2 regions of the Rhodococcus sp. K11/5 genome follow, and region 1 is predicted to be linked to the other one. Evidence: riboswitches for the same ligand, from Rfam matches in the RefSeq annotation. Region 1 holds a riboswitch; the other holds the start of a gene.

What was found. A riboswitch is a leader RNA that binds a small molecule or an ion and turns the genes downstream of it on or off. The one in region 1 is predicted to bind cyclic di-AMP.
Region 2: linked by a shared signal. The riboswitch ahead of ACY466_RS13665 (C40 family peptidase) and the one ahead of ACY466_RS06180 (transglycosylase family protein) in region 1 are both predicted to bind cyclic di-AMP.

The regions. Positions count from the first base shown of each region.
Region 1 covers NZ_CM143721.1:1,270,432-1,275,067, forward strand. Annotated here, with positions in the region: gene ACY466_RS06170 (helicase-associated domain-containing protein) at 1-906, opposite strand, end outside; gene ACY466_RS06175 (hypothetical protein) at 967-1,158, shown strand; gene ACY466_RS06180 (transglycosylase family protein) at 1,387-1,983, opposite strand; cyclic di-AMP (ydaO/yuaA leader) riboswitch at 1,992-2,202, opposite strand; gene ACY466_RS06185 (glycosyltransferase 87 family protein) at 2,365-3,651, opposite strand; gene ACY466_RS06190 (YccF domain-containing protein) at 3,715-4,146, opposite strand; gene ACY466_RS06195 (hypothetical protein) at 4,175-4,438, opposite strand.
Region 2 covers NZ_CM143721.1:2,895,205-2,899,840, forward strand. Annotated here, with positions in the region: gene ACY466_RS13655 (hypothetical protein) at 1-226, opposite strand, end outside; gene ACY466_RS13660 (C40 family peptidase) at 271-1,254, opposite strand; gene ACY466_RS13665 (C40 family peptidase) at 1,598-2,191, opposite strand; cyclic di-AMP (ydaO/yuaA leader) riboswitch at 2,207-2,377, opposite strand; gene ACY466_RS13670 (hypothetical protein) at 2,491-2,724, opposite strand; gene ACY466_RS13675 (DEDD exonuclease domain-containing protein) at 2,935-4,636, shown strand, end outside.

The DNA.
Region 1 (4,636 bases):
GATCTCGACGACGAACCCGGTGCGGGCCTCGTCGAGATCGACGCTCTTGGCGATGCGGCGCACCTCGCGTACACCGAGACCGCCGGCCTTGAGGATCGGTGCCGGCGTGCGGCCGAGCGAGTCGAGCACGTCCTCGCACTGCCGGAGCAGTTCGAGGGCCTCGCCCGCGGCGGCCGCGTCGACGTCGGCGACGGTGATTTTCTCGGTGGTCGCCGCCGGTGGGCTCAGCAGGGTGGGATCGGTGACCGGTTCCCCTCGGAGCGCCTGCGAGACCTGCGGGGGGAGCTCGACCGTGTTCTCGTCCAGCCAGGTCAGCAGACCGGCTCCGAGGAGCTTCTGCACGGGCCGATCGGGTGGGGTTCCGGGGGCCGCGTCGCGGGTGCGCCCGATGGACGACGATTTGGTCAGGGTCGCGAGCAGATCTCGTTCGCGATCGTCGAGCGTCGCGAGCCGGGTCGTCACCACGTCCGCGGTCAGGGCGGGATCCGCGTCGTGGAAACGACCCACGCGCCACGGGATCGCGTCGCGGGCGGCCGCGACCATGGTCAGGTCGGCGGTGCCGCGCACCAGCGCTCGTGTCCGCAACGCGCCGAGCGCGGCATCGACGGACTTCTTGGTCGCGAGTTTGCCGATGAACCGGTCGAGCGTCCTGCGGGGGACGGGCGCGCGGTCGGCGCCCTCGTGTGCGAGCAGTTCGAGGATCGTCAGCGCGAGAGTGTCCAGGTCGTCCGCCACCCGCAGTACCGACGCGCGTTGCTCGGAGCGGCCTGCGAGCACCTCCAGGGTGGGTGGGGGCGGAATGGTCAGGTCGGGACGCAACCGCAACAGTTCGGCCAGGTCGTCGTCGCTTCGGGACGCCAACCAGTCCGTGAGGGTGTCCGCCGTCGGACCGTCGTTCGCGCTCATCGCCCTCGAGCCTAGAGACCTGCACTGGCGGAGGTTCGACCCCTAGTGCCAAAATGAGTCATGGCGAAAGAAGCGAAGAAGCGATACGTAGATCCCGGCTGGCCCCACGGCGTCGACGACGAGGACCATCCCGTGACGGAGTTGGCCTCCGCGCGCGCCGGCAGCCTGTCCCCGTACGGCGAGGAGATCGAGTTCCCGTTGCCGGTCGACTCGTTGCCGTACGCGCATCCGCACACGGTGATCAACCGCTGATCGGTACGCCGGTGCCGGTGCCGGTGCCGGAGTGAGGGTGCCGCTCGGTCCGTCACGAGTGGTCGGGGTGCCCCTGACTCGCGGTCGACAGCGCGCCCATCCGAGTGAGGGGCACCCTCGGTTCGCGAGACGGACCGAGGGTGCCCCTCACTCGTGCCAGGGGTACGAACCCCCAGACGTCGAAGGCCCCCACCGCATGCGGTGGGAGCCTTCGACGTGCGGTGAGGACTACCGAGGAAGGAAGTCCTGGTTCGCCTCGAGGAATGCGGCGACGTCCGGGTGAGCCGTGGCCTGCTCCAGGAAGCCGAGGATCATCGGGTCGGACGTGAAGTTCTGGACGATCTGCGTCAAGCCGGCCACCGCGTCGGAGCTGGTGGCGGGGATGCTGGTGAGATCGGGAAGCGCGGGTGCGCTGACGGCGGGTGCCGACGCGGCCGGGGCCGAACGCTCGGTGGGAGCGCTGGTCAGGCCGAGACGCGAGGAGCACGACGGCCAGGCGTTCCAGCCCTGGGATTCGAGGACGCGCTCGGCGACCACGATCTGCTGCTCACGCGAGGCCTGGTTCGCGGTCGCGGCGAATTCGCCACCACCGTGGCTGCTCCAGGTGCTGGGTGCGAACTGCAACCCGCCCTGGTAGCCGTTGCCGGTGTTGATGGCCCAGTTGCCGCCGGCCTCGCACTGGGCCAGACGGTCCCAGTCGGAGTCGGGTGCTGCGTTTGCCGTGCCGCTGAAGGCGAGGCCTGCGGTGCCGACCAGTGCGCTGGTGACAGCGACCTTGGCGACGGTCTTGCCGGTGGTGCTCGGCTTGCGATGACGTCCGCTCATAAGGGTAGAAATCCTCTCCACACGCGCCTGCGAGGTCAGCTGTCGGATTCGGGCTGAGAGGTAGCCCGGCCCACTCGCTCCTGGCTGGAACGGTGTGGCTTCACCCCAAGACCGTCGACGCGAACCCGGGTGGGGCTCGTTGCGTGACGGCCGAACTATCTACGAAGGACGTGTGGGTCCCCCGCCCCCGTCCCTGATCTTGTTTCGTGTCGGGTGTCCGGTACCCGCGGGACGAGGTTTGGCGCGGCGGGCCGGACGTCGGCCGAACTTCCGGCCGAGCAGGACACTATTACGAACCGGGCCCGGATGTCACTGTTCGATAACTTCGCCTGGTCGCGGGTCGGTCGGTCGGTTGTGAGGCTCGAGTACGGGTAAGCGCAGCTAGACGGATACGCGGGCACTGAATGTCGACTCGTCACCTGTTCGTAATCGAGTTGTTATGTGGCGGAAGTCACATATCCGGAGGGTCACGCCGATGCCGACGATCGCGACGAGGGCCGTGATGGGGTAGACCGTCTGCAGCAGCACTGCCTCGATGTCGCTGGACGGCGGCAGCATGAACGTGCCGATGGCGTAGACGCCGCCCGGAAACAGATGGAACCAGGCGATCTGGGGCAGTGTCACCGCCAGCGGCAGGATCCATACGAGCCGCCGTCGGGCTCGCAGGGCGAGATCCAGGCTCAGGATCGTCAGGGGAAGGAACCAGACCCAGTGGTGGCCCCAGGAGAACGGCGACACCAGCGGCGTCGTCAGGCCGCACACGGTCAGTCCGAGAAGGGTCAGTCCGCGTCGGTGCGCGGCGGCAGCGACGAGGAGTGACCCGACCGCGACGACGGCCGTGACGGCGATCCACAGCGCCACCGATGGTTCGTCGAGGCCGAACCATCTCGGGATCGCGCCGCGCAGCGACTGATTGGCGCCCGAGGTGATGTCGCCGATCCGGGTCGAATCCGAGATCGTGCCGAACCAGAAGGCCGCCGCGTCGGAGAAGAGGACGACGAACCCGAGAACGACGGAGGTCGCGGCGGTGGCCGCCCCGATCGCGAGCGCTCGCCATTGCCGGGTCAGGGCCAGGTGGACCAGGAACAGACCCGGGGTCATCTTGATGCCCGTCGCGATCCCGGCCCCCAGTCCGCGCAGGCGGCTGCCCTCCGGTCGGCCGAGGTCCCACAGCACGAGCGCGAGCAGGACGAGGTTGATCTGTCCCAGCCAGACCGTCATCCGAATCGGTTCGAGCCAGGTGAACACCACGGCCAGTGCCGCGCTGACGATGCGCAGCGACCGATCGTCGCGATAGCCGAGATGGATCCAGCACCAGCGCACGACGAGGTAGATCAGGGCGAGGTTCCCCAGCCAGAAGACGAGGTGGGTGGTGGCGTCCGCCAGGAGTCCGAGCGGCGCGAACAGCAGGGCGGCGAAGGGTGGGTAGGTGAAGGGGAGTTCGCCGACGAGTGCCCCGGCGTAGAGCCGGGTCGAGTCGAGGACGGTGGCGCCGCCCGCCCGGTAGACCGATGCGTCGATACCGAATTCGAACAGCCCGAACTTCGGGGTGCCGAAGGGGATGAGCCGGTCATGGGCGACGAGCGCGACGATCGCACCGATGACCGACAGAACGACGACACCACGTTGTGACGAGAATGAACGTTGCGGCGGATTCTTGGGGTCCACGCACGGAGGATAGGCCCGAAAATGCCGATCGGCGCGGTAAGCCACGCCGAAAGGAACCGTTCGTTACGTAGCGCGACCGGTCTTGACGTACCCCGGCACGTGGCCCGGCGGCAGATCACGAACATCGCTGTCGACGATGTCCTTGCCCAGCGGCATCAGCGACACCGGAATCATCTTGAGGTTCGCGAGCGCCAGGGGAATGCCGATGATGGTGATCGCCATCGCCGTTGCCGTGACGATGTGCCCGATGGTCAGCCAGATCCCGGCGAGCACGATCCACAGGACGTTGCCGATCAGCGACCCCGTTCCGGCCGACGGCTTGTCCACCACGGTTCGGCCGAACGGCCACAGCGCGTAGACCCCGATGCGGAACGAGGCGATTCCGAACGGAATCGTCACGACGAGGATGCACAGGAGCAACCCGAAGAGGAAGTAGGCGAGGGCGAGCCATAGCCCGCCGAAGACCAGCCAGATGACGTTCAGGATCAGGCGCATGACACCAGTATGTCGGCGCCGCGGGCCATCAGCGTCCGGTCCGCGCCCGACGCCCGGAGGACAGGGCGTAGATCAACCCGAGCAGGAAGCCCAGCGGGCTCAGCATCGCGGCGAAGTACAGCCACAGGCTGGGGGTGGTGTTCGAGATCAGCAGCACCGCGAAGATCACCACGAGCGCCAGAATTCCGAGGCCGAAACAGACCATGGCAACGGCGAGAAGCGCAGGTACGCCGGTCCGTCGCGGTGCGGGGGTTCGGGAGGCGTCGTCGGGTGCGGCGGGGCGATCGGTCACGGTGTCAGCCTAGTCGGCGCACAAACCTGTGGCGCCCGCCCACGGGGGCGAGGGTACGATCGAGTTCTCGCGTCGAGATGGATGTCGGCCTGGACGGCCCACGCCTCTCCGGCGCGATTCGTGTGTTCCGGCGAGGAACACCGAACAGGTACGTATCGGAACGTGTCCATCGAGCAAGTGCAACCAAGAAACGAACGG
Region 2 (4,636 bases), 1.6 Mb from region 1:
GATTGCGGGCACGTTCGACTTCACGTTCGACGAACCCCGGGTCGGCACCCCGATCGAACAGCGATCGCAGGGCGTCCTCGTCGCCGTCGCGAAGGGCGACCGTCCACGCGTCGAGCAGGGCCTGCACCCCCGCCGTGCGCTGGTCGTCGAACGAACTCGCCGCGGCCCCGGACGGAGCGTCCGAGGTGGGCGGGGGCGTTCCGGCACAACCGGTCGCCACCGTCACCACCAACGCCAGAGCGAGCGCCGACCGTCGAACGGTGCGAATGATCAGTACCGGCGCGCGCTGTGGAACGGCCAGGATTCCATCGACTCGACTCGGACGGGTACGCCGAAGGTCGAGGCATGCACGATGTTCCCGTTGCCGGCGTAGAGGCCGACGTGCGACGCCTCGGGATAGAACAGAACCACGTCACCCGGCTGCAGATCGCTCTTCGCCACCGGCGTGCCGCCGGCTGCCTGCGCCTGACTCGAGCGCGGAAGGGTCTTGCCCACCTGGTTGTACGCCCAGACGACGAGCCCGGAGCAGTCGTATCCGTCGGGACCGGTCGCGCCCCACACATAGGGCTTGCCGATCTGGGTGAACGCTGCCTGAAGGGCACCGGCCTGCGAACCCGGCGTCAACGAACCCAGAATGGACGCGGGATCGAAGCCGGGAGGAAACGCGGAACCTGCGAGTTCCGCTCGCTCCGCCTCGGACAGCGCGGCGAATGCGGCCACCACGTCGTCGATCTGAGCCTGCAATCGACTCTGCTTGTTCTGTAGATCGTCACTGAGAGCGCGCGCCTGCTCGGTCGCGATGCGGGCCGCGTCGGCGGACTGCAGGGACGACTGCTCGGCCGCTGCGGCGGCATCGGTCGCCTCACGGAAGGTGGCGACCTGCGCGGCCGCGTCGGTGGAGATGACGTCGAGCGCCGACATCTGGTCGAGCATCTGCTGCGGCGAATCGCTGACCATCAGCGCGAACAGGCGATTGGTCCGCGCACCCTGGTAGTTCGCCTGCGCGATCTTGTCGACCGTCGGCCGCACCGAATCGATCAAACCGTTCGCAGCGTCCACGGCGGACCGATCCCGGGCGAGGCGATCCTCGGCTTCCCGTTGCGCCGCCATCTTGGCGTCGAGGTCGATCTGGGCGTTGTGCATCGCCTCGGTGGTCTCCTCCGAAGCGCGCGACAGGTCGGCCAGTTCCGTCATCGCGGCGCTACCGGACGCGCCGGGTACGGGATCAGCACCCGCCACCGGCGTCGACATCATCACGGTGGCGCCCAACAATCCGGCGAGAACCAGCGCGCGGCATCGATGAGACACGGCGGTCCGGTGCGACTTCGACCAGGCTGACGACACGGTGGATGGTTCTCCGATCAGGTGAAGCGATTCGAGACCTCTGCGACCATCGAGGTCTCGGAAAGATTACGACGAGCGTGCGGACACTGTCCAGGATTCGGTTTATCCGGCGCGAAACGGGGTTGTCGACGTGAGAACACGTCCATAACCGACCGCTCCACTTGTTTCTGGGGGCGGATCGATTCATGCCCCCGACCGACGAGGAGGGTGCCGCCGCTGATGCGACGACACCCTCTCACACGATCGACTCGGATCAGACGTAGCGGCTTGCGCCGTCGGCAGGCATCGATGACAGCGGAACGACCTTGACCGGCTGGCTCTCGGTGGACGCGTGCACGACGTTGCCGTTGCCCACGTACATACCGGAGTGCGAGCCGCCGTAGAAGGACACGATGTCCCCCGGCTGCAGGTTGCCCAGCGAGACCGAGGTACCGGCGGCGGCCTGGTCGTAGCTGGTGCGCGGCAGGGAGATGCCGGCCTGCTGGTAGGCCCACTGCATCAAGCCGGAGCAGTCGAAGGCGTTGGGGCCCGCTGCGCCGTAGACGTACGGTGCACCGACCTTGCTCTCGGCCGCGGCGACGGCGGCCTGGGCGGCGCTCTGCACCGGAGCCGCGGGTGCGAGCTGCGGAACCTGGGGAACCGCGGGCAGCTGCGGAGCAACCGGCATCGGGGGCAGCTGGCTCAGGATCTCGTCGGGAACCTCGAAGGTCCCGATTCCGGGGATTGCCACCGGGGCCGCGAAGGCCGGGGCGGCGGGGATGGCGACAGCTCCTGCAGTGAGGGCGCCGGCGATGAGAACGTTGCGGACGGGCCGCGTGGCACTGCTGGGTTTACGGTGTTTCGCCACGAAAAGAGGTGCTCCATTTCTTCCGTTCATCCGCCGACCGAGTTAGCTGACGGGTTCGGGCTGGGAAGATCAGCCCTACCTTCGAACCGCGGCGAGGCCGCGGGGAGAAGGATTCACCCCGGTGTAACGGTGGGTTCCCGGTACGACCACCCCGGAAAGAGGAGGCCGATTAGGCGGTGACACTGCGACGCATTCCTCGGGTGGATCTGCACGACTCCGCAATGTCTCGGAAAGATTACGAAACGGCATCCACAATGTCGAGCCCACCCGGTTCGTGTCGCGATTGGATCACGGTGAGATCACCCCGCAGCGTGGTCCGGCGCATCACCTCGGCCACCGTCGTGCGCCTCGCGGCCGCTGGGGATCTCACTGCTGACGAGCCTCAATCGCGGTATCAGTCCACTGTCGGCCAGAACCTCCATGGCGTCGTGTTCGTCCTGCTCGAGCCGCAATCGCCGAGCCCCGTACCGGGACCCGCCGGGCTCCCCGGAGCCCCGCGCCGGGAGCTCCGGAACCCCCAGGAGGACCGACACCACGCAGTCCTGGCACGCGAGTCCCCGCACCCGGCAGTCGCCACAATCGACAATCATGTGATCCTCGTCTCATCTCGGTTTCGGCTCGGTTCACCGGGTCTCGGCTCGGTTCGCGACCTTGCCGCCCGAACGTAACGGCGACCTCCGACACGAACGCGAACCCGCGATCGTCGCCGAATTCTGTCGGTGGACGCCTCTAACGTCCTCGGGGTGATCACGCCGCACTCGGGAGCGCACCAACTCGCCTTCGACGAACTCGACGCGTCGCTGCGCGAGACCACCTTCGTCGTGGTCGACCTCGAGACCACCGGGGGTCGGCCGGGAGAGGACGCGATCACCGAGATCGGTGCGGTCAAGGTGCGCGGCGGCCGCGTGCTGGGTGAGATGTCGACACTCGTGGATCCCGGGCGCTCCATCCCGCCCACCATCGTCGCGCTGACCGGCATCACCACCGCGATGCTCGTGGACGCCCCGCGTATCGAGCGAGTGCTGCCGGCCTTCGTCGAGTTCGCACGCGGATGCGTGCTCGTCGCGCACAACGCGCGATTCGACACCGGTTTCCTCCGAGCGGCCGCCACTCGGATGGATCTGGCGTGGCCGTCGTTCCAGGTTCTCTGCACCGTGAAACTCGCTCGCCGCGTTCTCACCCGGGACGAGGCACCGTCGGTGAAGCTCTCGGCCCTGGCCACGGTGTTCCGGTCGTCGACTCGGCCCACTCACCGTGCACTCGACGACGCGCGGGCGACGGTCGACGTCCTGCACGGACTCATCGAACGGGTCGGCAACCAGGGCGTCCACAGCTATGCCGAACTGATCGACTATCTGCCCACGGTTCCTGCGGCGCATCGCGCCAAGCGCGGACTGGCCGCGGGATTGCCGCACGCGCCGGGGGTCTACCTGTTCCGGGGCCCCTCGGACGAGGTCCTCTACGTCGGAACCTCGAACAACCTGCATCGACGGGTACGCAACTACTTCACGGGTTCCGAGACCCGCGGGCGGATGAAGGAGATGGTCGCGCTCGCCACCCGCGTGGATCACGTCGAGTGCAGCCACGCGATCGAAGCCGGTGTGCGCGAGCTCCGACTCATCAGCGCGCACACGCCCCCGTACAACCGGCGATCGAAGTACCCCCGCAAGGGCTGGTGGATCGCTCTCACCGCCGAGGCGTTTCCGCGGCTGTCCATCGTGCGCGCGCCCGCACCGGGAGCCTTGGGTCCGTTCTCCGTCCGGGGAGCGGCGGCCGAGGCGGCGGCGTCTCTCGCCGAGTACACCGGTCTTCGCTCGTGCACGCACCGCATCGCCGTATCGGCCCGGCACGAGAAGTGTCCCGTCGAGGCGGTGGGTGGATGCACGGCCGCCGCGGCCGGACCCCTGTCCGCGCTGGACTACGCGTCGGCTCCGGCGGCTTTCGTCGAACTCGTCGACGGGCACTCCGCCGGGGTCGTCGAGACCGCGCTGGCCCGTATCGAGGAACTCTCGCGCGCAGAGTTGTTCGAGAACGCAGCCCGCCTCCGCGATCGGACGGCCGCGACGGTGACCGTGCTGAGAACCCTGCAGCGCCTGCAGTCGTTGACCCGCATCGCGCAGCTCGTGGCCGCGCGGCCCGCCGACGGAGGCGGGTGGGAGTTCGTGGTCATCCGCCACGGCCGCCTCGCCAGCGCCGGTGTCGCACGACGCGGCGTCTCCCCCATGCCCGTCGTCGACGCACTCGTCGCCGGGGCCGAGACCGTGGTCCCCGACGGAACGCCGCTCGAGGGCGCAACACCGGAGGAGGTGGCACTACTGGCCCGGTGGCTGGACTCCGGTGGCGTTCGCATCGTCGACACCACCGACGGGTGGCACGAACCGGTCCACGGGGTCGGTCGCTGGCACACGTGGTGCGCGACCGTGCGTCGAGTGGAGAGGGACGAGC